DNA from 2 places in the Mesorhizobium sp. M0185 genome. Region 1 is predicted to be linked to the other one. Evidence: riboswitches for the same ligand, from Rfam matches in the RefSeq annotation. Region 1 holds a riboswitch; the other holds the start of a gene.
What was found. A riboswitch is a leader RNA that binds a small molecule or an ion and turns the genes downstream of it on or off. The one in region 1 is predicted to bind S-adenosylmethionine.
Positions count from the first base shown of each region.

Region 2: it holds a riboswitch for S-adenosylmethionine, as region 1 does, so the genes downstream of both, NKJ20_RS13255 (O-succinylhomoserine sulfhydrylase) here and metX (homoserine O-acetyltransferase MetX) in region 1, are expected to answer to the same signal.

Region 1 covers NZ_JAMYSY010000009.1:34,850-38,159, forward strand. The annotation lists gene NKJ20_RS09625 (DUF1330 domain-containing protein) at 1-78, shown strand, start outside; gene metW (methionine biosynthesis protein MetW) at 104-718, opposite strand; gene metX (homoserine O-acetyltransferase MetX) at 834-2,003, opposite strand; SAM riboswitch at 2,096-2,173, opposite strand; gene hisC (histidinol-phosphate transaminase) at 2,312-3,310, shown strand, end outside.
Region 2 covers NZ_JAMYSY010000013.1:103,653-106,962, reverse strand. The annotation lists gene NKJ20_RS13260 (2'-deoxycytidine 5'-triphosphate deaminase) at 1-978, opposite strand, end outside; SAM riboswitch at 1,114-1,191, shown strand; gene NKJ20_RS13255 (O-succinylhomoserine sulfhydrylase) at 1,262-2,452, shown strand; gene NKJ20_RS13250 (glycosyltransferase) at 2,489-3,310, opposite strand, start outside.

The DNA of each region.
Region 1 (3,310 bases):
ACCGGCAATTCCCGGTCCGACGTGGTCTTCGTTGATGGCGTCCAGCACCCGCACAAGGCCACGGACGTGCTTGAATAGGGGGACGATCTGCCACGATTGGCTCTTATCGTTTCAGCAGAAATACCGCTTGCTGGCCGAAAAAGTTCCAGAACCACCACGGCATCGAGAAGCCGATCCGCTGGCCGTTGGCGTCGAGCGCGGTTGCCTTTTCCACCGTCGCGCCAAGCTCGTCGCACAGATTGACGAAGTCGCGAATGGTGCAGAAATGGATGTTGGGCGTGTCGTACCAGGAATAGGGCAGGTCCTTGGTCACCGGCATGCGGCCGTTGAAGAGCAGCGAAAGGCGCACCCGCCAGTGGCCGAAATTCGGGAATGAGACGATGGCGCGGTTGCCGATCCGGAGCAGTTCGTCGAGCACCAGCTTCGGATTGCGGGTCGCCTGCAAGGTCTGCGACAGAACGACGAAGTCGAAACCCTTGTCGGGATAGAATTGGAGATCCTTGTCGGCATCGCCTTGAATAACCGACAGGCCGCGCGCCACGCATTCGTTGACGCCGCGCTGCGACAGTTCCAGCCCGCGGCCATCGACCTTCTTGGTCTCCTGCAGCAATTCGAGCAGCAGGCCGTCGCCGGAACCGACGTCCAGCACCCGCGACTGCGGCGGGATGAGATCGGCGACGACTTCGAGGTCGACGCGCTGGGCGCGGTTGACGCTCATGCCTTCGGCTCTTGCCTGGCGCATGATCCTGATCCGAAAAGTCTGCAACTTTTCGGGGTCATGCGCTGATGCCTGGCGCATGGTCCTGATCCGAACGGTCCGCAACTTTTCGGGGTCATGCGCCGAGCCCTCTCGCCCGAGCGGCCGAGGCGATGAAGCCCTTGATGGCGGCGAACAGTTCCGGTTCGTCGAGCAGGAAGGCGTCGTGGCCGCGGTCGGTCTCGATCTCGACGAACGATACCGAGGCGCCGGCCGCGTTCAGCGCGTGCACGACCGAGCGGCTCTCCTCGGTCGGGAACAGCCAATCGCTAGTGAACGAAACCAGGCAGAAGCGCGTCTTGGTGCCGGCGAAGGCATCGGCCAGCCGGCCGCCATGGTCGGCGGCGAGATCGAAATAATCCATCGCCCGCGTCATGTAGAGATAGGAGTTGGCATCGAAGCGATCGACGAAGGTCATGCCCTGATGGCGCAGATAGCTCTCGATCTGGAAGTCGGCATCGAAACCGAAGGTCAGCGCTTCGCGGTCCTGCAGGTTGCGGCCGAACTTGCGGTGCAGCGCTGCTTCCGACAGATAGGTGATGTGGGCGGCCATGCGCGCCACCGCCAGCCCTTTTTCCGGCCGCTTGCCATGCTCGAAATATTTGCCACCGTGCCAGTCCGGGTCGGCCATCACTGCCTGCCTGCCGACCTCGTGGAAAGCGATGTTCTGCGAGGAATGACGGGCGCCGGTGGCGATCGGCAGCGCCGAGAAGACGCGCTCGGGATAGCTGGAGGCCCATTGCAGCACCTGCATGCCGCCCATCGAGCCGCCCAGCACGCTGAACAGCTGTTCGATGCCGAAATGCTCGACCAGCATCAACTGCGCCCGCACCATGTCGCGGATGGTGAGGATCGGCAGGTCGAGCCCGTAAGGCTTGGCTGTGGCGGGACTTGTCGAGGCGGGGCCGGTGGAGCCGAGGCAGCCGCCGATGACGTTTGACGAGATGACGAAGAAACGGTCGGTGTCGATGATCTTGCCGGGGCCGATCAGCACCTCCCACCAGCCCGGCTTGCCGGTCACCGGATTGGTGTTGGCGACATGCTGGTCGCCGGTCAGCGCATGGCAGACGAGGATGGCGTTGGAACGCGCGTCGTTGAGCGTGCCATAGGTCTGGTAGGCGATCTGGAACGGCGACAGCAGCGTGCCGGCGTCGAGCTTGAGCGGCTTGTCGGCGCCGAAACGCAACACCGGGCTCGACGGCTGGTCGGCCTCGTTGTTGGTTTTTCGAGCGCGCAAAACGACCATTACATCTCCTTGCCCGGCCTTCCGTTGTCCGCCGGTCCGGGCAACAGCCAGTCAGGGCAACAAAAAACCGGCCATGCCTTCGCAAAGCCGGTTACAAGATGCAAACGGCCCTTTAGCAAGTTGTTTAACGTGGCTGCAAGCCGACCGGCCAAATCACCACGGAACTGTCGATGCTCTTCTATGACTCGCGCGTGGGTTCGTCAACGGCAAGTTCTTGATCCCGAATTGCCGCCCCTCGACATTCCGGGCCACGGCTTGTATTTCCGCTGCGGCCTCCCGATGGAGGCACTCTCGACGGATTTCATGAAATGAGCCAGACCCCGGATCAGACACGTCCAAGGCCCCGCGCCGGCATCATGGACATCGAAGCCTATGTGCCCGGCAAGAGCGCGGCGCCTGAAGGTGCCGCCAAGGTCCATAAATTGTCGGCGAACGAGAACCCGCTCGGTCCTTCGCCAAAGGCGATAGAGGCCGCGCGCGCGGTCGCCGACAAGCTCGCGGTCTATCCCGACGGCAGCGCCAGGCGCCTGAGGGAAGCGATCGCCGAGGTGCACGGGCTCAACCCGGCGAACATCGTCTGCTCGAACGGCTCCGACGAGATTCTGGGCCTGCTGGCGCAGACCTATCTCGCACCCGCCGACGAAGCCATCATCACCGAACACGGCTTCATGGTCTACAAGATCTACATACAGTCGGCCGGTGCCGTCCCGGTAACGGTCAAGGAGACCGATGAACGCGCCGACATCGATGCGATCCTCGCCGCGGTGACGCCGGCTACCCGGATCATCTTCCTTGCCAATCCAAATAATCCAACCGGCACCTACGTGCCGTTCCAGGAGGTGCGCCGCCTGCATGCCGGCCTGCCGCGAAACGTGCTTCTGGTGCTGGATGCAGCTTACGCCGAATATGTCCGGCGCAACGACTATGAAGCCGGCGTCGAGTTGGTGGGCAGCGCGGAAAACGTGGTCATGACCCGCACTTTCTCCAAATTAGGCCTGGGCGGGGCGCGGATCGGCTGGATGTATGCGCCAATGCACGTCATCGACGCGATCAACCGCGTGCGCGGGCCTTTCAACGTCAATGCGACGGCGATCGAGGCCGGCATCGCGGCGATCCACGACCGCGCCCATATCGAACGCAGCGTCGCGCACAACGAGACCTGGCTAGCCTGGCTGAGCGAGCAACTAAGCGGGCTCGGGCTGCGGGTGACGCCGAGCGTCGGCAATTTCATCCTCATCCACTTTCCCGAGGACAAAAAGCATTCGGCGGCGGCCGCCGACGACTACCTCAGTGCGCGCGGCTACATA
Region 2 (3,310 bases), on a different contig from region 1:
TCCGACGATCTGGCCATGGTCGAGGATGAACGGCACTTCGTGGCTACGCACCTCGAGCACCGCCCGGCTGCCGGTGCCGCCCGACGCCGAATGGCCGAAACCCGGGTCGAAGAAACCGGCATAATGGACGCGGAACTCGCCGACCAGCGGGTCGAAAGGCGTCATTTCGGCGGCGTAGAGTGGCGGCACATGCACCGCCTCGCGCGACACCAGAATATAGAATTCGTCCGGATCGAGCACCAGCTCGCCGGCACCGCTCTTGTAGAGCGGCTCCCAGAAATCGACGACATCCTGCGCGGCGCGCTTGTCGACGTCGACCAAGCCGGTGTGGTGCTTGCCGCGATAGCCGACAAGCCCATCCTTGTCGCCGTCGAGGTCGATCGACAGCGCGATGCCGCCGCCTGAGATGTTAGGTGGTTCGGTGGCGACCAGCATCTCGGCGCGGTGCAGGTCGTGCAGCTCGCTTTCCGACAAGAGCGCATTGCCGGTGCGGAACCTGATCTGCGACAGCCGCGAGCCGGTGCGCACGACGATCGGGAAAGTGCGCGGGCTGACCTCCAGATAGAGCGGGCCTTCATAGCCGGCGGCGATCTTGTCGAACTCGTGGCCACGGTCGGTCATTACCCGGGTGAAGATATCGAGCCGTCCGGTCGAGCTTTTCGGGTTGGCGGAGGCGGAAATATGGGCGGGCAGCGCCAGGCTTTCGAGCAGCGGCACGATGTAGACGCAGCCGGTTTCCAGCACGGCACCTTCGGCGAGGTTGATCTCGTGCAGCTTCAGCCGGTCGAGCTTGTCGACAACCCTGTGGTCCGGGCCGGGCAAGAAGGAAGCGCGCACCCGCCAGGCCTTGTCGCCGAGCCTGAGGTCAAGGCTGGCCGGCTGGATCTGATCGGCATCGAGCGTGCGCGGCGATTTCAGCGCGCCCGTCTGGAACAGCGTGGAAATATCCTGATCGGGAAGAATGCCTGTCTGCCGCAAGGGTCTGGCTCCGTTCGAACGCCGGGCGAGGTCTTGTTCTGTCGCAGGTCCGACCGTAGACGCCTTTGGCACCTGCTTGGTACAACCCTCTTAATCATGCCGGCAATTGACGCAAGCGTGGCGCGGGTCTAAAGCTCGTTATCCCGTGGTGATTTGGCCGGTCGGCTTGCAGCCACGTTAAACAAGTCGCTAAAGGACCGTCGGGCCGCAAGGCCATAAGGACCGGTTGCGACTTTCGCGACCGGTTTTTTGTTGTTTGGACCAATTTTGGTGTTTGGATGGAATGATGACCAAGAAGCGCGACTGGAAGCCTCAGACCGCACTCGTGCATGCCGGGACGCTGCGTTCCGGCTTCGGCGAGACCTCCGAGGCGATGTATCTCACCCAAGGCTATGTCTACGAGACAGCGCAAGCGGCGGAGGCCCGCTTCAAGGGCGAGGAGCCGGGCTTCATCTATTCGCGCTATGCCAATCCGACGGTCGACATGTTTGAAAAACGCATGTGCGCGCTGGAAGGAGCCGAGGACGCGCGCGCCACGGCATCCGGCATGGCGGCGGTGACGGCAGCACTGCTGTGCAGCGCCAAGGCGGGCGACCATATCGTGGCGGCGCGCGCGCTGTTCGGCTCCTGCCGCTGGGTGGTCGAGACGCTGGCGCCGAAATACGGCATTGAGGCAACGCTGGTCGACGGCACCGACATCGCCAATTGGCAAAAGGCGGTCAAGCCCAACACCAAACTGTTTTTCCTGGAAAGCCCTACCAATCCAACGCTGGAGGTAGTCGACATTGCCGCCGTCGCGGCACTTGCCAATTCGAACGGCGCCAGGTTGATCGTCGACAATGTCTTCGCCACGCCCTTGCAGCAGAAACCCCTGCAGCTCGGCGCCCATATCGTCGTCTATTCGGCCACGAAGCATATTGACGGCCAGGGGCGCTGTCTTGGCGGCATCGTTCTGTCGGACAAGAAATGGATCGACGAGAACCTGCATGACTATTTCCGTCACACCGGCCCGAGCCTCTCGCCCTTCAATGCCTGGACGCTGCTGAAAGGCCTGGAGACGCTGCCGCTGCGCGTACGCCAGCAGACGGAAAGTGCCGGCCGCATCGCGGATTTCCTGGCCGAGCGCCCGCAAATCGCCCGCGTCATCTATCCCGGCCGCGCCGACCACCCGCAAGCGGCCGTGGTCAAGAAGCAGATGTCGGGCGGCTCGACGCTGATTTGCCTCGATGTGAAGGGCGGCAAGCAGGCGGCCTTTGCCTTCCAGAACGCACTCGACGTCGTGCTGATTTCCAACAATCTCGGCGACGCCAAGAGTCTGATCACCCATCCGGCGACGACTACACACAAGAACTTGACCGATGAAGCCCGCGCCGAGCTCGGCATCGGACCGGGAACGCTCAGGCTGTCAGTCGGCCTTGAGGACGCCGACGACCTGCTCGAAGACATCGAGCAGGCACTGAGAGTTGCCGGATAAGGGCTGGCCGAACAGAGGCGAGCGGGGACGCGCCGATCAGGCGCCAGACGGGGTCTCTTTCAGCTCCGCGACGGCCTTGGTCTGGATAGTCATCACATTGCCGCGCCAGTCGACGGCGCCGCTCAGCCATCCGCGCGCCCAAATGGCGGGAAGCATCAGGTCTCGCGCCATCATCGCCAGGATGGTGCGCAGCGACAGGTGCCATCCCTTGGCCGAGGCCAAGGCGCATTCCGGCAGGTAGGCCGCGACCAGCACGGCGATGGCGGTTGCCGGCAGGCTGACGCCGGCGTCAGCCGCCGCGATCAGAGCAAGCACCAGCGGCGGCGCTGCGCCGATCAGGATCTCGGGGGCGAAGAACAGCGCGAAGGTGACGCGGCGCAGCCGCGCCCAGCGCGCCTGCCGCGACCAGATCTCGCCAAACGTGCGCCGGCCGAGCGGCTGTTCGAAGGGCGAGGCGACAAGATTGACCCGCAGTCCGAGCCCGTTGACCAGCTTGGTCGCGGCGGCGTCTTCGGCGATCTCGGCAGCAAGCGCGCAGATGCCGCCATTGGCGTCGAGCATCGGCTTATTCCACAACATGCTCTTGCCCTGCGCGAAGCCGAGGCCGAGCGCCTCTCCGGCGTACTGCCAGCGTGCCTGCAGCGTGTTGAGAAAGGCGCATTCGACCTCCCCCCAGAAGCCGTCCGGTCGCGAGCCGATCGGCGTCGAGCAGACGAGGCCGGTGTCGCGCCGCCACGCCGCCATCAGGTGCTGGACGTAGTCGCTCGGCATAAGCACGTTGGAATCGGCAAGGATGACCCAGCTATAATGCGCCGCTTCCCAACCCTTCACGCAATTGTTGAGTTTTGGATTGCCGCT